Regions from separate parts of the Rhizobium sp. LARHSG275 genome, predicted to be linked through region 2. Evidence: predicted binding sites of a transcription regulator. Region 2 holds the regulator's gene; each other region holds the start of a gene.
What was found. Region 2 encodes LexA, which represses DNA repair genes until DNA is damaged. Its sites were predicted from a motif close to TGTTCNNNNTGTGTTCNG; they were not measured.
Positions count from the first base shown of each region.

Region 1: the regulator LexA is predicted to act here: its motif matches at 3,101-3,118, upstream of ACIPSK_RS30980 (ATP-dependent helicase).
Region 3: the regulator LexA is predicted to act here: its motif matches at 2,265-2,282, upstream of ACIPSK_RS04120 (ribonuclease T2 family protein).
Region 4: the regulator LexA is predicted to act here: its motif matches at 3,488-3,505, upstream of ACIPSK_RS26180 (ImuA family protein).

Region 1 covers NZ_JBIXJN010000034.1:34,925-40,418, reverse strand. The annotation lists gene murA (UDP-N-acetylglucosamine 1-carboxyvinyltransferase) at 1-278, opposite strand, end outside; gene ACIPSK_RS31010 (hypothetical protein) at 386-580, opposite strand; tRNA gene ACIPSK_RS31005 (tRNA-Thr) at 734-808, shown strand; gene ACIPSK_RS31000 (DUF982 domain-containing protein) at 1,508-1,750, shown strand; gene ACIPSK_RS30995 (hypothetical protein) at 2,000-2,260, opposite strand; gene ACIPSK_RS30990 (BON domain-containing protein) at 2,371-2,631, opposite strand; gene ACIPSK_RS30985 (hypothetical protein) at 2,792-3,058, shown strand; gene ACIPSK_RS30980 (ATP-dependent helicase) at 3,166-5,223, shown strand; gene ACIPSK_RS30975 (enoyl-CoA hydratase/isomerase family protein) at 5,235-5,494, opposite strand, start outside.
Region 2 covers NZ_JBIXJN010000002.1:249,975-255,468, forward strand. The annotation lists gene gltA (citrate synthase) at 1-355, opposite strand, end outside; gene ACIPSK_RS03190 (ComEC/Rec2 family competence protein) at 646-3,078, shown strand; gene lexA (transcriptional repressor LexA) at 3,059-3,778, opposite strand; gene ACIPSK_RS03200 (VOC family protein) at 3,976-4,872, shown strand; gene kdsA (3-deoxy-8-phosphooctulonate synthase) at 4,869-5,494, shown strand, end outside.
Region 3 covers NZ_JBIXJN010000003.1:50,617-56,110, reverse strand. The annotation lists gene ettA (energy-dependent translational throttle protein EttA) at 1-1,411, opposite strand, end outside; gene ACIPSK_RS04120 (ribonuclease T2 family protein) at 1,510-2,250, opposite strand; gene ACIPSK_RS04115 (alpha/beta fold hydrolase) at 2,409-3,338, shown strand; gene ACIPSK_RS04110 (DMT family transporter) at 3,368-4,324, shown strand; gene ACIPSK_RS04105 (CaiB/BaiF CoA transferase family protein) at 4,398-5,494, shown strand, end outside.
Region 4 covers NZ_JBIXJN010000022.1:31,731-37,224, forward strand. The annotation lists gene ACIPSK_RS26145 (DedA family protein) at 1-186, shown strand, start outside; partial or broken gene ACIPSK_RS26150 (DUF1236 domain-containing protein) at 285-494, opposite strand; gene ACIPSK_RS26155 (hypothetical protein) at 1,180-1,581, shown strand; gene ACIPSK_RS26160 (hypothetical protein) at 1,725-1,919, shown strand; gene ACIPSK_RS26165 (phosphatase PAP2 family protein) at 2,042-2,725, opposite strand; partial or broken gene ACIPSK_RS26170 (non-homologous end-joining DNA ligase) at 2,865-3,122, shown strand; partial or broken gene ACIPSK_RS26175 (ATP dependent DNA ligase) at 3,173-3,373, opposite strand; gene ACIPSK_RS26180 (ImuA family protein) at 3,565-4,317, shown strand; gene ACIPSK_RS26185 (Y-family DNA polymerase) at 4,238-5,494, shown strand, end outside.

The sequences.
Region 1 (5,494 bases), on a different contig from region 2:
GCGGTGGTATCGACGATGGTGCGGCAGGTGAAATGGATCGTGCGCGCATAGGAGTCTTCCTGGCGCTCGCGCCGCCCGTTGACGGCGACGTCGACGCCGTGGTTGCCGAGGATGCGCATCAGCAGCTCGACATCGGCCAGGTGCGGCACGTTTTCGAGCGTCAGCGTGTCGCTGGTCAGAAGCGAGGCGATCATCAGCGGCAGTGCAGCATTCTTGGCGCCGGAAATCGGAATGATGCCATTCAGCTCATTACCGCCGACGATTCTGATACGATCCATGTGCGCTTACGGGCAGCGCCCGCCTTTCCTGAAAGTTCTGCCTTGAAATAAGGAGTGAGGTGTTTAGGGGATTTATCGACACGCTTCAATTCGCGACGGACGGAACATTACGATTCGTCCATTTTTGCGGCGGGCAGTCCATTTGTTTCGTCGGCTTGGCCGGAACGGCGGGCGCGGACCTGCTGTTTGCGTCTCCCCAGATTTTCCCTGAGCTTTTCGGCGGCGCGTTCACGGCGCAGTTTCGCCTGTGCCTCGATCGCCTCTTTACGGCTCTTCTGGCCGGTTTCGGTCTTGTCGTTCATGTGAGCAGAATTAGCTGAATTCGCGCCAATCCAAAAGTCCCTTGCATCTCTATCCACGCGAAGTTTGATTTTGCGGCTTGCGCTTGTCGTCAAGCTGTGGCAATAGCCGCCCCGTTCCCGCAATTGAGCCGCTCGGCTCCGCGGTCTGGTCCTGCTGCCGTAGCTCAGTGGTAGAGCACACCCTTGGTAAGGGTGAGGTCGGTGGTTCAATCCCACTCGGCAGCACCAGTTTTCCAGCAGGTAGTCCACATTGTTTCGTCTGCGCTCGTCGAAGCTCAATGACAAGTGGGAAGCAGTAGGCTCCGATGAGCACAATCGGGAATTTCGGTTACGTCGAGATAATAAGGCATGGACAGCGACAACTCCCACCGTTCAAGCAGATCGACAGTTACCTTCGGAACTCCGTCAGATATACCTTCCACATACCATTGCTCTAATGACTCTGCTAACAGCAAACTTGCGCGAAAGGCAGCTATGTCTATCGCACACACAATGCGGCAGATGGCACGGTCCATATATTTCCGCTGCATTCTCGGAACAACCTCAGTAGAAATACGCGTCAGGAAAGCATCTTCGGCTGATATCGCTGCACCGTGCGCGAGAGCCGGCGTAGATAGCGCCGAGCAGAGAAAAGCAGCCTGGATCAATTTTCGATCTAAAACCATGTCGGAGCCCCCTCAGCTTGCCGAACATGGTAGCGACGGCAGCGCGCCGGCGCTATACAACTTATTTGCGACCGGTAAAAATTCCTCTTGGCCTGCGTGCGCACGCAACCTCACCCGCAGGCAGACATTTCGTCTCATCAGCAATCAACGATTCACTATTGTTGACCGCAAAAATCACGCTAGAGTAACTATCGCAAAGTCTCCCCGGAGGAACTGGGAGATGTTGCGCTTCTTTTCTGTCGAAAATCGTGGAGGAGTGTCGATGGCAACTGAAAGATGGAACAGCCCGGTCAAGGTTGGTTTCGAAGATGCCGATGCGCGAACGGTCAATGGGCCGTTCGATGCGCTGAAGTGCCTGGCGGATCTCTGGCCGAGTGTGCGCGGGCTTCACTACATCAAGGCCCGCAGTGCCTGCCGGGCGGCGCTCGACGGGCGCAAGAGCGTGGAAGAAGCAAGAGCCGAGTTCCTGGCGGCCGCCGAAGAAGCGAAGCTGAAGCTGCATTAGCAGTTCGGCAAGGAATTTCGGCGATTTTCGCCTTCTGGCGCGCAAGCGTGCCGGAACGGGACAATGCTTTAATTTTGGGCTTTAATTTTGGTTTAACCCTGCAACAAATGCGTGCCGGGTTTTGGTGCAAAGGGCGTTGCGCCCGGTACAGGTGTATTCATAGAAGACGACCAGCCATCATGATGATGGTTAGAGGCTCGTCACCTCTGCGGAAACGCAGGCGAGCCTCGTCCGAGCAAAACGGACGCCTCAGCAGTCCGCGCCGCCCTCACTCTCCACTTCGATATAACCGACACCGATGATCGTGCCATCCGATGCGCGGATGAAGGACGGCAAATACTGAGGCTCTGCCGGCGTGCAGGCGATGGCCCCGGTATATTCGTTGAGGGCGATCTGGTCCTTCGGCAAAGCGGAATAATTTGTGCCGGTTTCCAGCGAGGCGTAGGCGGAGCCGGCAAAGACACTGCCTGAAATCAAGGTGATTGTCCAAAGGCGAAGAAGCAACGACATGAGGGTCTCCAGCGTTTAGATCCGGCATTTCAACACGCGGGAGAGCACTTGGTTCCCTTTATGCATCGCAAGGACAGGTGAGCAGAGGGCCGGGGCACCATCTTACGATTTCAGCGTCGCAGCAGGCGGCTGCGCACATAGCCTCGGCCGACGACGCTCTCGGCAATCTCGATCGCCCGCTCGACATCACCCCGCCGGCGTATGAAACCTTCCAGGATGACATATGAGCCCGATATGTCGACGATGATTTCCGCCACTTCGATATCGTCGGCGGCATGAAGGGCGCTCTCCACCGAGGCGCGTGTCGCCGCGTCGCTGTGATCCTGACGGCCGGATTCCTCATGGTTCGTGAATGCTGCAAAGCCGAGCACAGTGGCCTCTCCTGATGTCAGTTGATATCCGTTAACGCCTCGGCAAAGCATTTCGTTGCGGTGCGCTGGGCTATTTCCCGTCGACCCTGGCATGGACGATCCTTGGCGAAAGGCGCCGCGGCTTCCATATCTGGCTGCAGTCGAATGTGGGATGATGACGATGAAAGCGCTTCTGCCCGCCTTGTTTGCCGGGGCATTGCTTGCCGGCTGCTCCTCGGCCGATAGGCCGGCGCTGGAACCCATTCCGGGCAGCATCACCTATGGCGGCCAGCCGCGAACCAAGCTCAGCAAATCGCCGGTCGGCAGCGTCGTCTACAACCAGTTCTACAACGGAACCGGCCAGCGCGTTGAGGAAACCTATATCCTTCAGCCCGACCGCAGCCTGAAGCTGGTGCGGCGCGAGATCGGCCCGGATTTTCCCGACTGAGATTTTGCCAGCGCGCCAGATCGCTTGACAGGGAGGGCAATAGCGAACATTCAAGGAACATCTAATCTTTCCCCAGTGATTCTGCGGGAGCCCGACCGGACGGCTGGATGTATCTCGAAAAGCTCAATCCGCAGCAGCGCATGGCCGTCGAGCACGGCACGCTCATCGACGGCAGCCATATTGCCGGGCCGCTGCTGGTCATTGCCGGCGCCGGTTCCGGCAAGACGAATACATTGGCGCATCGGGTCGCCCATCTCATCGTCAAAGGCGCCGATCCCCGCCGCATCCTGCTGATGACTTTCTCGCGTCGGGCAGCCGCCGAGATGGCGCGGCGTGTCGAGCGCATCTGCCGCGATGTGCTTGGTGCAAATGCCGGCGTCATGGCGGATGCGCTTTCCTGGTCCGGCACCTTCCACGGCATCGGCGCGCGGCTGTTGCGCGATTATAGCCAGCAGATCGGCCTCGATCCGGATTTCACCATCCACGACCGCGAAGACAGCGCCGATCTGATGAACCTGATCCGGCACGACCTCGGCTTCTCCAAGACGGAAAGCCGCTTTCCCACCAAGGGCACCTGCCTTGCCATCTATTCCAGGGCAGTGAATTCGGAAACCGCGCTCGACCTCGTGCTGCGGGACGTCTTTCCCTGGTGCGCGGCGTGGGAGAAACAGCTGCGCGAACTTTTCGCCTGTTATGTTGAGGCCAAACAGAGCCAGAACGTGCTCGATTACGACGATCTGCTGCTCTACTGGGCGCAGATGGTCGGCGAGACTGTCATTGCCGAGGATATCGGCAGCCGCTTCGACCATGTGCTGGTCGACGAATATCAGGATACCAACCGGTTGCAGGCCTCGATCCTGCTGGCGCTGAAGCCCCAAGGCCAGGGGCTGACCGTGGTCGGCGACGATGCGCAGTCGATCTACTCCTTCCGCGCGGCGACGGTGCGCAATATCCTCGATTTTCCCGCCGCCTTCAGCCCGGCGGCCAATATCGTCACGCTCGATCGCAATTACCGCTCGACGCAGCCGATCCTCGCCGCCGCCAATGCCGTTATCGATCTCGCCTCGGAGCGCTTTACCAAGAACCTCTGGACCGAGCGGCAATCCTCCGAGCGGCCGCGCCTGGTCACGGTGCGCGACGAGGCCGAGCAGGCGCGCTACATCACCGACATGGTGCTCGACAATCGCGAGGAAGGCCTCACGCTCAAGCAGCAAGCCGTACTCTTCCGCGCCTCGCATCACAGCGGGCCGCTGGAGGTCGAGTTGACCCGGCGCAACATTCCCTTCGTCAAGTTCGGCGGGCTGAAGTTTCTCGACAGCGCGCATGTGAAGGACATGCTGGCCGCCCTTCGCTTCGCGCAGAACCCGCGCGATCGGGTGGCGGGCTTCCGGCTGATGCAGATCCTGCCGGGCGTCGGGCCGTCGACGGCGCAGAAGACGCTCGACCTGATGGCCGAGGATGCCAGTCCGATTTCTGCTCTTGCTGCCATGCCGGCGCCGCCACGCTCGGGCGAGGACTGGACGATGTTCGTTTCGATGCTGCAGGAGCTGAAGACCGGCAAGGCCGGCTGGCCGGCGGAAATCGGCCTGGCGCGGCAATGGTACGCGCCGCATCTGGAACGGCTGCACGAGGACGCAGCGACGCGGCAGGCCGATCTGCTGCAGCTCGAACAGATCGCCGGCGGTTATGCCTCGCGCGAGCGTTTCCTGACCGAACTCACCCTCGATCCGCCGGATGCGACCAGCGACCAGGCAGGCGTGCCGCTTCTCGACGATGACTACCTCATCCTTTCCACAATCCATTCCGCCAAGGGCCAGGAATGGACGAAGGTGTTCATGCTTAACGTCGTCGACGGCTGCATACCGAGCGATCTCGCCGTCGGCACCACCGCCGAAATCGAAGAGGAACGCCGGCTGCTTTACGTCGCCATGACACGCGCCCGGGATGGTCTCGACCTCGTCGTGCCGCAACGCTTCTTCACCTATGGGCAGAACTCGCAGGGCGACCGGCACGTCTATGCCTCCCGCAGCCGCTTCATTCCCGCGACCCTGCTGCAGTTCTTCGAGGCCTGCAACTGGCCGCAGGGGAAATCGGAGGCCGCTCAAGCGCAGGCGCGGCAGGTGCGCATCGATGTCGGCGCCCGCATGCGCGGCATGTGGCGATAACTGACTAGCGTTCAGAGTGAAAGCGGCGGCTCGGCCGGTTTCAGGAATTCCTCGAGCCTTGCTGACTCCACGGCCTCGACTGATGCCGGCGACCATTTCGGATTGCGGTCCTTGTCGATGACGGCGGCGCGGATGCCCTCGAAGAAATCCGGATTATCCAGCATCCGCAGACAGGCGCCGAGTTCGCGGCCGAGGCATTCTGCAAGCGAGGTACTGCGGCGGCCGGCTCTCAGCAGCCGCAAAGCGAGCTTCAGGCTGGTCGGTGAACGCG
Region 2 (5,494 bases):
TCATCTGCTCGTGCACCATGGTGTGGTGCGTGACGCGATAATCGAAATCCTTCTTCTGCACGGTGGTCGGCAGTTCGCCGTAAAGCAGCAGGTAGCAGACCTCGAGGAAGTCGCCATGCTCGGCGAGCTGCTCGATCGGATAGCCGCGGTGCAACAGGACACCTTCGTCGCCGTCGATGTAAGTGATTTTCGATTCGCAGGATGCCGTCGAGGTGAAACCCGGATCGTAGGTGAAGGAAGCCGTATTCTTGTAGAGGGCACCGATATCGATGACGCTCGGGCCGATCGTGCCGCTTTTGACAGCAAGGTCGACAGACTTGTCACCGATTTTTATTGTAGCGCTTTGATCCGTCATGCTGATCCTCCGAAATGGCGGTGGCGCCATAAAAGCGCCATAGGGGTTAAGCGTCCTCACCGATAGCTATATGATCGCGAAGCTAATGCCAAGTTACCGTGACGGCATTTTGTGCATTGCGGTATCACCTTTTAGGCACTGCAGCGATGAGCCGCACGCATATCGGAAGCCGATGATTCAACTCGTCTTTTGGCGCTTGCGATTTTCCCTCGTATTTCAATCGATTATGCTTGCCGGATTTGATCGGAGGTTGCATTCTGGCCGCCTTCGCAGCTGGGCTTGGGCGGCACATGCAGGAGTTGACCACAGTCGAATTGCGGCCGGAAGCAGGCGAAGGCCTCGCCGACTCCGCCGGTTTTTCTCCACCTGTCATGGTGAAGCGCCCGACAAGAACGCAGTCGACGAGCCCCTTGCGGCACCGGCTGCCGGCAGCAGCCTCGCAATCGCTGCGTATCGGCATGGGCATGCTGAGCGAAGAGGCGGACCACGGCCGTCTGCTGCTGGTCTCGCCTGTCTTCCTCGGTGCCGGGTCAGCCTTCTGGTTTCTCGCGGCATCGGACTTTCCGCTCGTTGCATCGCTGCTCTGCCTGTTGCTGCTGATCGTCGCCGTTCTCATCGCCAGCCGCAGCCGGGCGGCATTGCGGGCAACGCTGCTGGCGCTTGCACTTGTGGCCTGCGGCATGGCCTCCGCGCAGCTCGAGAGCTGGCGGGCTTCGACCGTGATCCTCGATTCCGCCGTCACGACGACGGTGACCGGCCGTGTGGAACGGCGCGAAGGCGACGGTCGCGGCCGGTGGCGCTACATTCTTGCCGTCATCGGTACGGAGGCGCCGGAAGTGAAGCGGTCGCCCGAACGCATAACCGCGATCACCCGCGGCGCAGACGCGCCCTTCGAGATCGGTGATATCATAACCGGCAGGGCGCGGCTGACGCCGCCGGCAGGTCCAGCACTTCCTGAGCTCAACGACTTCTCCTTCGGTGCCTATTTCGATGGCATCGGCGCGAACGGCTTCTTCTACGGCGCGCCGTCGAAGGTCGACTGGCAGGCAGGTCCGCAGGCGGCAAGATCGACGTGGGAAGCTCTGCTCGAAGGGCTCTACTGGCTGCGCAGCGGCATTGGCGACCGCATAAGGTCGATCTTGCCTGGCGACACCGGCGCTTTCGCCGCTGCTCTGGTGACGGACGAGCGGCGCGCCATCTCGAATGAGACGACGGAAGCGCTGCGCCAGTCCGGCCTGGCTCATATCGTCGCCATCTCCGGCCTCAACATGGCGCTGTCGGCCGGTATCTTCTTCGTTGGGTTCCGGATGTTGCTCAGCCTCTTTCCCGGCGTCGCTGAGGCCTATCCGACGAAGAAGATCGCTGCCGCCGGCGCGCTCATCGCCGTGACCGCCTATTTCCTGATCTCGGGCTTTGGGGTCTCTGCCGAACGCGCCTTCATCATGATGGCCATCATGTTGATTGCCGTCTTCTTCGACCGGCCGTCGATCAGCCTGCGCAATGTCGCGCTCTCCGCGCTCGTCATCATCGCCATTTCGCCGTCCGAGGTCTTGGGTCCGAGCTTCCAGATGTCCTTTGCAGCGACATTGGCGCTGGTCTCGGGCTATCAGCTATGGAAGGACCGGCGCGTCCGCGAAAACGCCTTCCTCAAGCTGCCGATCATCAGGCCGATCGTTACGGTTGCGGGTTTCTTCGGCGGCGTCTTCCTGACGTCGCTGATCGGCGGCTTTTCAACCGCGCTGTTTTCGATCGAGCATTTTCATCGCCTGACCGCCTATGGCCTGCCGGCAAACCTCGCGACGATGCCGATCATCTCCTTTATCGTCATGCCGGCCGGGCTGCTGGCGATGCTGCTCATGCCTTTCGGTCTGGATGTTTGGGCCTGGAAGGTCGTCGGATTCGGCCTCGATCTGGTGATCGCAGTCGCAAAGACGGTGTCCGGCTGGGGCGGCAATATCGACGTTGGCCGCTTGCCCGCCTGGTATTTCGCCGTCGCCGTGGCAGGCTTTCTTCTGCTGACGCTGCTCCGGACGCGACTGCGCCATTCCGGCACATCGATCATCGCAGTCTCGACGCTCCTCCTGTTGCTTCTACCGGTTCCCCGGCTGCCGGATCTGGTAATTTCGGAGGATGGCAATCTCGTCGCGGTCGTCGAGGCGGCAGCCATGGCGTCCAACCGTGAACGACCGCCGGATTTCATCTTCGACCAATGGCAGAGGGCGCTGGTCCTGCCGACGCATGATCCGCCGAAGATGCTGGATGGTCCTGCTATCCCGCCGGAGGGAGAAGACCGCCGCGTCAGGCTTTCCCGCGATCAGCAGACCGAAGCGAGGACCGCGATGCGTGCAGCCGCAGCGGCCGGTGAAGCAAACCGCTTTTCCTGCGTCAAAAAGGCCTGGTGCACATCAAGGCTTGGCAATGGCCAGGTCGTGGCCGTCATCGACAATGCCGCCTATCTCGGCCCCGCATGCGACGCCGCCGATATCGTCGTGACGTCGGTCCGCCTGCGCTTCAACAGCTGCCGCTCAGGTGCGACGCTCTTCACCGGTGAAACGCTGCGCAGGACCGGTTCCGTCGAGTTGCGCTTCACGAACGCCGGCCTGGAGGTGGCAACCGCATTCGATGCATTGTCGCGGCCATGGATGCGCCATCGCGCCTATGACTGGCGCAGCAATAGTTTTACCGAGCCCGGTTTAGCCAAGGTCAGTGATAGCGGCGAATAAGACCGACGAGCTTGCCCTGAACCTTGACACGGTCCGGCCCGAAAATCCGGGTCTCGTAAGCCGGGTTGGCGGCTTCGAGCGCAATCGAGGCGCCCTTGCGGCGGAAGCGTTTGAGTGTCGCTTCCTCGTCGTCGACGAGAGCAACGACGATGTCGCCAGGACTTGCGGTGCTGCCGTTGCGGATGATCACGGTGTCGCCGTCAAAGATGCCGGCGTCGATCATCGAATCGCCCTTCACCTCCAGCGCATAATGTTCACCGGAGCCGAGCATGTCGGCCGGAACGACGATGTCGTGGGTGTTGTTCTGGATCGCCGAGATTGGAACACCGGCGGCGATGCGCCCCATGACCGGCACGGAGACTGAGTTGCCGTTGTCGGCGACGGGTTTTGCGGCAGCGGGGGCGGCGACCGGCTGGGGCTTGCCGAGGCTGCCCTCGATGACGCTCGGCGAAAAGCCGCGCCGCGGCTGGATGCTGGGGCTGTAGGCCTCCGGAAGCTTGATGACCTCGATCGCGCGGGCCCGGTTCGGTAGGCGGCGAATGAAGCCACGTTCCTCGAGCGCTGTAATCAAGCGATGAATCCCGGACTTCGAAGCGAGGTCCAGGGCATCCTTCATTTCGTCGAAAGATGGCGGAACGCCGGATTCCTTCATGCGCTCATGAATGAAAAGGAGAAGCTCCTGTTGTTTGCGCGTGAGCATCGACGTTGTGACCTCGTGATTGAAACAAATCCAGAACAGACACTATATGTTCCATATGTGTTCCGCAAGTAGCTAAATTTCCGTAAAACTTGGCACCAACTCGTCGAGATTCTTATTTTCATTCGCCGGATTGGACACATGTCTTGCATTGAGGGTGGCGCTGTCGCACATCTCTTGCCGATTTGAGGAGGGATATGATGAACACGCATTCCACCAAACCGTACCCGCTGGATCATGTCGTGCTGCCGGTCGTCGACATCGATCTGGCGCGCGAAAGGCTCGGCAAGCTCGGCTTCACCGTTGCCGCCGATGCGCGCCACCCCTTCGGGACGGAGAATGCCTGCGTCTTCTTTGCCGACAAGACCTATCTGGAGCCGCTCGGGATCGCGAGCGTCGAGGAGAGCGAGGCATCGGCGCGACGAGGCAATGTCTTCACCGCTCGCAACCGGGCTTTCCGCTTCCGTTGCGGCGCGGAGGGGCTTTCGGCGGTGGCCTTCGGCAGCAAGGATGCCGGCATCGATCATCAGGATTTCGTCGGCAACGGGTCGAGCGCCGGGGAGATGCTGCAGTTCACCCGGCCGATGACGATGCCGGACGGCTCCGAGACGATTGCCGGCTTCAAGCTGGCTTTTGCCGGCGACCTGCGCGCGCCTGATCTCTTGCTCTTCACCGTCGAGCGTATCAATCCGCTGCCGGCCGACCGCGCCGCGCTGGAGACGCATGCCAATGGCGTGACCGGCATAACGGAGATCGCGCTTTGCGCGCCGGAACCGGCCGCATTCGCTGCCTTCGTCGGCCTTGCAGCGGCGCAATCGGCAGTCGAGAAAACCGGTTTCGGCGTCAATGTCGCGGCGTCGAATGCGAAAATCGGTCTGATGACGCCGGAAGGGCTGGAGGCCTATTTCGACATCGCCGGCTCATCCGCAGATCGCGGCCTGCGCGGCCGGGCAATCCTCTTTGCTGTTGCCGATCTTGCCGTGACAGAAGCGCATTTGGCTGCTAACGGGGTGACATACACGCGCAAGAACAATCGCATTCTGGTGAAGCCCGCGCCCGGGCAGGGCACGCTCTTCGCCTTCGAGGAAACACGATGAGCATTGATACGAATTCCGACGTCAGGGTCGGCGAAGGCCAAGGCCAGGTCACCTTTTCCAATACCGGCCGCCTGTCGCTGATTGCCGGTCCCTGCCAGATGGAGAGCCGCGACCACGCCTTCATGGTTGCCGGCACGCTGAAGGAGCTTTGCGGAAGGCTCGGCATCGGCCTCGTCTACAAGAGTTCCTTCGACAAGGCGAACCGGACCTCGCTCTCGGCCGAACGCGGTATCGGGATCGAAAAGGGCATGGAGGTCTTTGCCGACCTCAAGAAGGAATTCGGCTTTCCCGTCCTGACCGACGTTCATACCGCCGAACAATGCGCCGAGGTGGCAAAGATCGTGGACGTCCTGCAGATCCCGGCCTTCCTTTGCCGCCAGACCGACCTTCTTATTGCCGCGGCCAAGACCGGCCGCGTCGTCAACGTCAAGAAGGGCCAGTTCCTCGCTCCCTGGGATATGAAGAACGTCCTGAAGAAGCTCAATGCCAGCGGGAACCCGAACGTGCTGCTGTGCGAGCGCGGCGCCTCTTTCGGTTACAACACGCTGGTTTCCGACATGCGTTCGCTGCCGATCATGGCGGCGATGGGCGCCCCCGTTATCTTCGATGCGACCCATTCCGT
Region 3 (5,494 bases), on a different contig from region 2:
TATCGAGGTCGTTGGTCGGTTCGTCGAGCAGCAGAACGTTGCCGCCGGCCTTCAGCATCTTGGCAAGGTGAACGCGGTTGCGCTGACCACCGGAGAGATTGCCGACCTTCTGCTGCTGATCGCCGCCCTTGAAGTTGAAGGCGCCGCAATAGGCGCGGGAGTTCATGTCGAACTTGCCGAGCTTGATGATTTCGGCGCCGCCGGAAATTTCCTCCCAGACCGTCTTGTCGGCCGCAAGGGTGTCACGGCTCTGGTCGACATAACCGAGATGCACGGTTTCGCCGATGCGGATCGAACCCCCATCCGGCTTTTCCTGGCCGGTGATCATCCTGAATAGCGTCGTCTTGCCGGCGCCATTCGGGCCGATGATGCCGACGATGCCGCCGGGCGGCAGCTTGATCGACAGGTCGTTGATCAGCGTGCGGCCCTCGAAGCCCTTGGTGACGCCCTCCATCTCGATGACCACCTGGCCGAGGCGCTCGCTGACCGGGATGATGATCTGCGCGTCGCCGGGACGCTGCTTCTCGGCGGCATCCACCAACTGCTCGTAGGACTTGATACGGGCCTTGGACTTGGCCTGACGGGCTTTCGGGCTGGACGCGATCCATTCCTGTTCGCGGCTGATCGCCTTCTGGCGCGACGCGTCTTCGCGGCTTTCCTGCAGCATGCGCTTGGCTTTCGCCTGCAGGTAGGCCGAGTAGTTGCCCTCGTAGGGAATGCCACGGCCGCGGTCGAGTTCGAGGATCCATCCGGTGACGTTGTCCAGGAAGTAGCGATCGTGGGTAATCATCATCACGGCGCCCGGATAGTCGCGTAGATGTTTTTCGAGCCAGGCGATGGTTTCGGCGTCCAGGTGGTTGGTCGGTTCGTCGAGCAGCAGCAGGTCCGGCTGCGAAAGCAGCAGGCGGCAGAGCGCGACACGGCGTCGCTCACCACCCGAAAGGCTGGTGACATCGGCGTCGCGCGGCGGGCAGCGCAGCGCTTCCATCGCCATTTCGACCTGGCTTTCCAGATCCCAGAGGTTCTGGCTATCGATGACGTCCTGAAGCTTGGCGCCCTCTTCCGCCGTCTCGTCGGAATAGTTCATCATCAATTCATTGTAGCGATCGAGGACAGCCGTCTTCGAGGCAACGCCTTCCATGACGTTCTCGAACACCGTCTTGTTTGCATCGAGATGCGGCTCCTGCTCCAGATAGCCGACGGTCGCACCTTCGGCGAGCCAGGCTTCGCCGGTATACTCCTTGTCCTGGCCTGCGATGATGCGCAGCACGGTGGATTTACCCGCGCCGTTCGGACCAAGGATACCGATCTTGGCATCCGGGTAGAACGAAAGGTGGATATTCTCCAGGATCTTCTTGTTGCCATAGGCCTTGTTAAGGCCGGACATATGATAGATGAACTGACGTGCCATGCTGCGCTGCTCCGGGCGGGAAACTTCGATTGTGCCGCTATGTAGGCGAAACAGCGCCTGCGGGCAACGCCGAAACCCGGTTTACTCAGGATTTCCGGTCAAAAGCCCGCAGCATCGACGACGCCCTCGTCACAACCGAACGACGTTTTTCCCGCACCCTGGATCAGATCGGCGAGGCCCGTACTTTTCGCCGATGCCGCCCCGGCGGCTTCCGAAAGCCCGATCGTCAGCTCGCTGATCAGCCTTACATTGCCGGCCCGTCGGCAGCTCATCTTGACGCGGTCGCCGGCGCCCGGCCCGAAACTCTTGTCGAAAGCCGCCTTGATCGCTTCGGACTTGACCGGCTTGCCGATATTGGCAGCGAAGAGATCGCGCACGGCCGACGCGTTCAGTGCGCCCACCAGATGCACACCGACACCGAAATAGTCGTCCGCGCTCATCTTCGTGCAGGTGCCATGCTTCACCCATTCATGCCGTTCCAGGCCGGATTCCGTGCCGGGCATCGCCTTTGCCAGCGCCGTCTTCGTCTCGGCCGCAAGCGTGACCTCCGGCAGCTTGTTCCAGTCGCCATCCTTGTCGGCGGTCTTCTGCTCGGCGCTCACCCCGCAATAATCCTCCCGCATCGGCCAAAGCCCGTGCAACGAGAAGTTCGTCGCGTCGGGGCGCTCGCCGGTCTGGCTTGCGCATTCGGCCTTCTTCTGGTTCGTCTGGCAAAAGGCCGGCTGCCAGCTCGCCGCCAGAATGAAGCGGGTGCGCCCGCCGGCCTCCTGCGCCACGGCGGCGCCGGCAACAACCATCGACACGGCAAACGTCAAGGTACGCAACTGCATGCTGCTCATTTCAACCCCCAAAAAAGAACAATACAGGAACAAATAAGCACGAAGATCGAAAGGCCGCAACCCTGAATCGCAACAGGGCCACAATTTATTGTCGGATAATTAAGCGCCGATGTTGCAATTACCCAGCGATCTGGTCTGTTGCCGCCGGGAGGATCCATATGTTTGCTGAAACGCAAAGGTTGGCCGTGCCTGGGGCGTCGCTGGCATATCACCATGCCAAGGCCGAAGCTGCAGCACGCGGCATCTTGTTGATATCGCACGGCTTGGCCGAACATTCGAAACGATACCGCTCCTTTGCCGAGGCGATGGCGGCGCGCGGCTATCACGTCTATGCCCACGATCATCGCGGCCACGGCGAGACGACGGCACCGGATGCGCCGATCGGTCGATTTGCCTGGCGGGGTGGGGTCGAAAAGGTGGCCGGCGACGTCATCGCTATGCGCGGTTATGCGGCCTCCCGCCATCCCGGCCTGCCTGTGATCCTCTTCGGCCATTCGATGGGCGGCCTCATCGCCCTCAACGCTGCCGTCACGGCTCCGGCCGACTTCGACGCCGTCGCGATCTGGAATTCGAATTTCGCCGTCGGCCTTGCCGGCCGCGCCGCCCAGGCGATCCTGCTTGCCGAGCGCATGCTGAAGGGCTCCGACGTGCCGAGCGGCCTGCTGCCGAAGCTTACCTTCGGCACCTGGGGCAAATCCATTCCCGGCCGCCGCACCGAGTTCGACTGGCTGTCGCGTCTTCCCGATGAAGTCGACAAGTATGTCACCGATCCGCTCTGCGGCTTCGACGCCTCAGTCTCTCTCTGGCTCGATCTCTTCGAACTGACCTTCCGCGCGCCGCAGAAAATCCACCTCGACCGGCTGCCGCGGGACATGCCGGTCCATCTCGTCGGAGGCGGGCAGGATCCTGCGACGGAGCGTGGAAAAGCCCTGCTCTGGCTGTCAAACCATTTGAAAGGACAAGGCTTCTCCCGTATCAGCACTGAGATATATCAGGACATGCGTCACGAAACACTAAATGAGATCGGCGCGGATGCGGCGATCGCCGCCTTCGCGGACTGGTGCGACAGGGCCGTCGCAGGATCCTGAGCGACCAATTTCCTGACAGGGATTTCATCATGAACAGCACCTCCGCCCGCCCTGTTTCGTCCGCCTCCGACGTGACGATGGGGCTTGCGCTGATGTTTATCTCGGTGATGTTCTCGCCGATCATCGATATCTTCGCCAAGCTTGCCATCGTCACCGTCCCGTCCGCCGAAATCACCGCCGCCCGCTTCGCCGTGCAAGCGCTCTGCATGCTGCCAATCGTCGTGTGGCGGCGCAGCTTCGCCGATTTTTCCTGGCGCCAGAGCCTGTTCCACGCGATCCGCGGCGCGATCATCACGATCTCGATGATCTCCTTCGTCACTACGCTGAAATACATGGCGGTCGCTGACGCAATAGCGATCTTCTTCGTCGAACCGATCATGTTGACGATCCTCGGCGGTATCTTCCTGAAGGAGATGATCGGTTGGCGGCGTTACACGGCCTGCGGCGTCGGCTTCTTCGGAGCGATGCTGATCATCCAGCCGAGTTTCGAAGAGGTCGGCTACATCGCTCTTCTGCCTGTCGTCAGCGCCTTCTGTATTGCGATCTTCGTGCTGATGACCCGCGTGCTCTCGCATAGGGAAGATCCCTGGTCGATGCAGTTCCAGATGGGCATCTGGGGCCTGCTCTTCTGCATCATCCTGCTTTATCTCAGCCGGGGAACCGGCTCCGACATCTTCGATCCGGTCATGCCGGAAGGCCGCGCCTGGTTCTATCTCGCCGGCGTCGGCGCCATGGCCGCCATATCGGGCATCCTTGGCGTCTATGCTTATCGCGCAGCACCGGCTTCAACGCTGGCGCCGCTGCAATATTTCGAGATCGTCTCGGCAACGATCTTCGCCTGGCTGGTCTTCGGCGACTTCCCGAACGCGCTCAAATGGCTCGGCATCATAATCATCATGGCGTCTGGCTTCTATATCCTCTGGCGCGAGCGGCGCTTTGCATCGAAACCGGTATCCGATACATCAGAGGCGACGTGGACGCCGTAAATCTAGAATGAGAGTACAATTCCGAAAACCGCTCACACTTTTCGGCACTATGCTCTGAACCTGCCGGAGGAACATGACGGAGACCGTGACGAAAAAACCGCCGCTTGCCGGCATCCGGGTGATCGAGCTTGCCCGCGTGCTCGCCGGCCCCTGGGCGGGACAGATGCTCGCCGATCTCGGCGCCGACGTCATCAAGGTCGAAAATCCAGACGGCGGCGACGATACGCGCCAATGGGGGCCACCTTTCGTCGAGGGCGCCGACGGCAACAACCTCTCGGCCGCCTATTACCACGCCGCCAATCGCGGCAAGCGCTCCGTCACCGCCGACCTGAAGAGCGCCGAAGGCCAGGATCTCGTCCGCCGCCTCGTCTCCACCGCCGATGTGGTGATCGAGAATTTCAAAGTCGGCGGCCTCGTCAAATACGGGCTCGATTATGACAGTCTGCGCAAGCTGAACCCGAAGCTCGTCTATTGCTCGATCACCGGCTTCGGCCAGAACGGCCCTTACGCCAGCTTCGCCGGCTACGATTACATCGTCCAAGGCATGTCCGGCTTCATGTCGATCACCGGTGAGCCGGACGGCCAGCCGATGAAGGCAGGTGTTGCCATCGCCGATATCTTCACCGGCATCTATGCCGTCTCGGCGATCGAAGCCGCCCTGATCCACGCCCTGAAGTCAGGCGAAGGCCAGTTGGTCGACATGGCCCTGCTCGATGTGCAATCGGCCGTGCTCGCCAACCAGAACATGAATTACCTGGTTTCCGGCGAGGCGCCGACCCGCCTCGGCAACGCCCATCCCAATATCTCGCCCTATGAGGTCGTGCCGACGGCTGACGGGTATCTCATTCTCGCAGTTGGAAATGACGGCCAGTTCCGCCGCCTCTGCACCATCCTCGGCCTGGAGACCATCGCCGGTGACGAGCGTTTCGCCACCAACAAGGCCCGCGTCGGCAATCGCGGCGAAGTGCACCGCCTCGTCTCCACCGAGACGCTGAAATGGCAGAAGGCGGATCTGCTGAAGGCTTGTGAAGAGAACGCGGTTCCATCAGGCGCAATCAACACGATCGAGGAAATGTTCGCCCATCCGCAGGTGCGGGCCCGCGGCCTGCGCATTGACCTTGAGGATGCCGCCGGCACCGTGATCCCCGGTGTCAGGACGCCCGTGGTGCT
Region 4 (5,494 bases), on a different contig from region 2:
CCGTCACACATTCTACCTGGCGTTCTCGTCGGTGTAACGTTCGGTGCTCTGGGCTCGGCAGCAAAGCCGTTGGCAACGCTTTTAGTCATTCTGCTCGCAACGGGTTGGGTCACTTGGCGTCTTGGGCGGTGGGTATTGAGGCGTGGTGCCCCTTCTGGAGGTTCTCGCCACACGAAGGTGGACTGAAACCCGAGACACGTGGCTCAGCCGGTGTGTCGGCGACCTGCTCGATCCGGCGCGCTCGGAAGCGCGGGTTCTCGCCATTATTCTTCGTTCGGGGCCTTGTTGACGTTGATTTCGGAAGAGCTTTTGTTCGTCGTCGAAGAGTTCTGGTCGGTCGACTGTTTCGACGCATCGCCGCTTTGCGTGGTGGCGGCGTTGCCCGAGCCTTCTGCAGGCTTGACATTTTGCGTGCTGCTCTTCGTGCCTGACGTGGCCGAGTCGCTTGTATCGGTGCTGCCGGACTTGGCGGCGGGCTTCTGTTCGGTCGTCGTGGGTCGCACATAGGGAACGGAGGCGTGGAAAGATCGAATTTTGGACAGGAGGCCGCGCAGAGCGTTACCGAAGGCGATAGTGTGAAGGAACAACTAAAAACCTTGCCTCTGCGCGGCTAACCCTGGGAGAGGGTGGATCGCAAGAGTTTAGGGGCGGCTGAGACCCGCAGCCTGGGTCTCTTTCTCCCGCGATCCGACTTCCAAACTGAGCGCGCGCGAAAGCGGTTCCTGTGCTATTCCGGACAAACCATCGGCGCGCGGTAGTGCTACAGTTATTTATTCAACTAAAAATTTCCTTCTTTCGTTTTGCTCCAAAATATAAATTGACTATGATTTCGAGCAGTATTTCGTATCATGCTATTCGGCCGTTCAGCGATCATTGCTTACCCCAAGCATTGGGTCTCCTGTACGTTGGGCGGCCCCTGACGATTTCCATCGCAATCAGTCAAACTGATCGTTCCGCTGCTTTGGGTTCCACGTCCGGGCGAATTCTCCCCCGACGCAGCGCCTTTGATGCACTTCGCAGTGGCCTTTGTTCATCCATGGTTCATTCGGTGGGTGTCACCGTTCGCGCTGTAAATTAACCAGGGAGAGTGTCATGGGTTTCGTTGGATCGACCAAGTCATATAGCACCACGCACAAACTGCTTCTCTCCGCCGCCGGCTCGGTGGTTGCTGCTTTTCTCATGTCGTCGCCGGCGCATGCGCTGACCATGAAAGAGTGCAGCACCAAGTACCAAGCCGCTAAGGCCGACGGCTCCGCCAAAGACGTGAAGTGGAATGATTTCCGCGCAAAGTTCTGTGGCGCCGACGCGGCTGCTGCCGATAAGGCTGACGAAGCGGACGTCACCGCCACGAGCGAGAAGGAACCGGCAAAGCCGACCACCGCGGCCCCGAAGAGCGTCAAGTTCCCGAAGGCGATCGACAAGAAATATTCGACTGAGACGCCCGGTAAGGCGCGCCTGCACACTTGCGTCGACTCCTATCATACCGCCAAGGATGCCGGCACGCTCGGCGACCTGAAGTGGATCCAGAAGGGTGGCGGCTATTGGAGCCTCTGCAACACGAGCATCAAGTCTGCCGGCTGAACGAAGCCCTCATAGATTGCGCAAAATACGAAAGGCCGCCCTCAGAGGCGGCTTTCTCGATTCAGAAGCGCGATGAAAGAGCCGGGCTTGAATTCGCGCACTGTCGCCTCAAGCTTCATCAAATGAAGGCAAAGGAGAAACCCATGTCTGAATTCACAGTGACGATCGAACCCTATTACGCCAATTGGCAAGGGAATGGCGAGCGTTCGATTTGGCATACCCTCTTAGAGGCGTCATCGACTGACGAAGCGGTCGAATTCGGCAAGAAGTTGCGCGATGCGAACGGACATGCTTTGCCTACGGGCGCAGAGGTGACGGCCGATCCTCGATTCATGTGAACGAGACGAAATCAATACGAAACGGCTTTGCGACGTGAACTGATCAATTACACCAGTCATTCCGCTTCTTCGGGCTCCAGGTGGAAGGATGTGCCGTTTATCCGAGCTCGTCGAACTCGCAATCACGAGATGAGGTGTTGAATGGCCCTTCCGACGAGCCGCAGCTCGTCGAACTGCGTCACGAGTTCATAGGATATGACAAAGAAACCAGAGAAGAACAAACCTGGAAAGCGCTCCTCAACCGCTAGCACAGACGGCATCAATAGCTTCTGAAAAGGGCGCGCAACGAGAAGGGCTGTGCACACGCCTACAAAAGCGCCACCCAGGATGTCGGTCGCATAATGATAGCCAGCATAGATGCGCGGCAGGCAAATCACGAACGTCGACCAGATGAAGCAGGCCGCACCAAGCGGTCGGGATGCGCGCCACATCGTTGTCGATACCGCGAAGGTCAGCGCGGCATGGTCACTGGGGAAGGAACTCCAATGCTCAAGCGTTTTCGGATCAACGCCCAAAGGCAGCACGAAGTCGGGGTTGCCTGAATGCAGCGGCCTGAGACGCTCTGGCAGAAACAGTTGTATAAATCGAGATATGCCAATTCCGAAGAACATGTCGATGATGCATTCGACAACAACTGGCTTCCATCTATTTCGAAAAAACCATAGAAACCATAATAACATAAACAAAGGCAGAAATTTTACAGTGTTCAAATCAAGAAAATAAATAATGAGCTTATTCGCTATAATCGACCTGGATGAATATTGACCCATCAGCTTCATCACGAAGGTGTCGAAACTATTCAGCATTGAGAAGCTAGCCAATTGTTTGGTTTGGATGATCTATAATGTCATACTAGCGATGTTGCTAATATGTTCCCGTCGGCAGACGAGTCAATAATCAATCTTGGTCAATTGCTTTTTAAGGTGTGGCTGCTGAACTGCAGTCATCACAAAGCCACCCCGTAAGCGTTCAAAGCCGCTACTCGGTAAAGCCGACGCGCCGCTTCGCAGCCGGCCGCGCCGGCGCCGAGATCCTGACCAGCCCAATCTCCCCTTAGATCCGATGCCCGAACGCATCGAGCCGTGCCTTGCGCTGCTGAAGGCCAGGCCGCCGAAGGGCGACAATTGGGTTTATGAGATCAAATGGGATGGCTACCGTCTGGCGGTCCGCGTCAAGCCTGCGGGCGTGCGCATTCTGACGCGCATCTACTTGAGCGCGAATGGCGGACAATCTAGCGGACGGCGCTGATTTCGCTAGTCGAGCCGGAAGACGTCGGCATTGTCCTGGCGTTCTCGCAGGCCTTTGTAGGACGGATGACGGAGTTTCCCATCCGACGTCCAGGCACGAAACTCGATCTCGGCGATCAGGGTGGGCTCGACCCAGGCAATATCGGCGCTTCCGGAACAGGGAAGGGGCGGCTGCTTTCGCTTCCATTGCAGTGTGTCCCGCAAACGCTCGGAAAAAAATACGCCGCCCGCTATTCAGCTGATTCCCATGACTATTCTGCTGATTTCTAATGTTCAGGATAATATTCCCATTCCTCCGGTTGCTTGACTCTTTTATTGGGTCGGAACAGAAAGAGAACATCCGCATTTGTTCGACATGATGTCGGCCGCCAACACGACCTTGAAGGGAGCCGTGAACGATGACTGCTGCCCGTGAACGGGTGATTTCCGATCTGCGCGAGCGCATTGCCTCGCTGGAGGGCATATCAGCCAGGAAGGCTGGTTGTCTGTCCTTCGGCGTGCCGGAAATCGATGCGGTCCTGCCGGGAGGTGGTCTGGCCTATGGCGCCTTGCACGAATTTGCCGGCGGCGGGTCGGGCACCGTCGATGGTGCGGCGGCGGCGCTCTGTGCCGCAGGCATCGCGGCCCGCACCAAAGGCCCGATCGTCTGGTGCCTGACGCGCCTCGATCTGTTTTTTCCGGCGCTCGCTGAGGTCGGTCTCCATCCCGACCGGGTGATCTTTGTCGAATCCGACAAGGAGGAAGACGTTCTCGCCAATATGGAGGAGGGGCTGTCCTTCGGCGGCCTCGGCGCCGTCGTCGGTGAACTCGTCCGATTGCCGATGGTCAGCTCGCGCCGCTTGCTGCTGGCGGCCGAGCGAACGGGCACGATGGCGCTTGCCGTCCGACGCTGGCGACGGCAGACGGAGGCCAATGATTTCGGGCAACCGACGGCGTCGACCACGCGGTGGCGGGTGAGCGTCATGCCGTCGGAGGAATTGCCAGTGCCGGGCGTTGGGAAGGCCCAATGGTTGCTGGAGTTGATGCGCGTAAAAGCGGGTGAATGTGCTGAGTTTCTCGTGAGGGCGTGCGATGACAAGGGTTGTCTCGATCTATCTTCCGGATCTGCCGACGGATCGTATTCGTCGCGCCGATCCCGACATACCGCCTGAACAGGCGATCGCCGTCATCGCCAGGAGCGGCTCGAAGCGGTGGGTATCGGCTGCCGACGCGGCCGCCAGAAAAGCCGGCGTGCATGTCGGCATGCCGGCGGCGAAAGCGCAGGCACTGTTCCGCGGCTTGATGCTGGTCGATGCGGATCCCGCGATGGATGCAGCAGCGCTCGAACGCATTACCCTTTGGGCGCTGACGCTCTACTCACCGATCGTCGCCGTCGATGGGATCGATGGGATCGTCATGGATACCGAGGGTGCCGACCACCTGCAGGGCGGCGAGCTTCCCATGGTGACGAAGATCGCCAATCAGTTCCTGGCCAAGAAGCTTACGCCCCGTGTCGCGATCGCCGACACCTGGGGCGCTGCGCACGCCTGCGCCCGTGCCATTAGCCGCGAGACGGTTATCGTGCCTTCAGGTGAGACCGTCCGCGCCGTCGAAAAGCTGCCGATATCCTTGCTGCGCCTTCCCGGGAAAGTCGTCAGCGATCTGCGCACGCTTGGCTTCCAGACCATCGGCGAATTGGCCAATACACCGCGCGCGCCGCTGACGCTTCGTTTCGGTCCGGAGATCGGCCGGCGGCTCTACCAGATGTTCGGCCGCGTCTGCGAACCGATCGATCCGATCCGCACCGCCGAGCTGATTGAGGTCAGCCGTGCCTTCGCCGAGCCCATTGGCGCTGCCGAAACCATCGACAAATATGTTAGCCGGCTGGTCGTGCAACTGATCGAAGAGCTGCAAAGGCGCGGCCTTGGTGTTCGCCGCGCCGACCTGATTGTCGAAAAGGTCGACGGGACGCGTCAGGCAATCCGAGCCGGCACGGTGAAGCCGGTGCGCGATGCGGCCTGGCTGACGAAGCTGTTTCGCGACCGGACGGAAAAGATCGAGCCCGGCTTCGGGATCGAGAAGCTCACCCTGGTTGCGGTGATGGCGGAGCCGCTGGAGGAGCGCCAGAAATCCTCCCCGCTGGTCGAGGAGGAAGTGAAGGACGTGACGCCGCTGATCGATATTTACGGCAACCGCGGCCAGCGTGTGTATCGGGTGGCACCCGTTGCCTCCGACGTGCCCGAGCGCTCCGTCCAGCGCATCAGTCCTGCTGCCGATCCGGTCGAGGTCACCTGGTTCAGTCATTGGCGCCGGCCGGTCCGGCTGCTGGCGCGTCCGGAGTTGATCGAG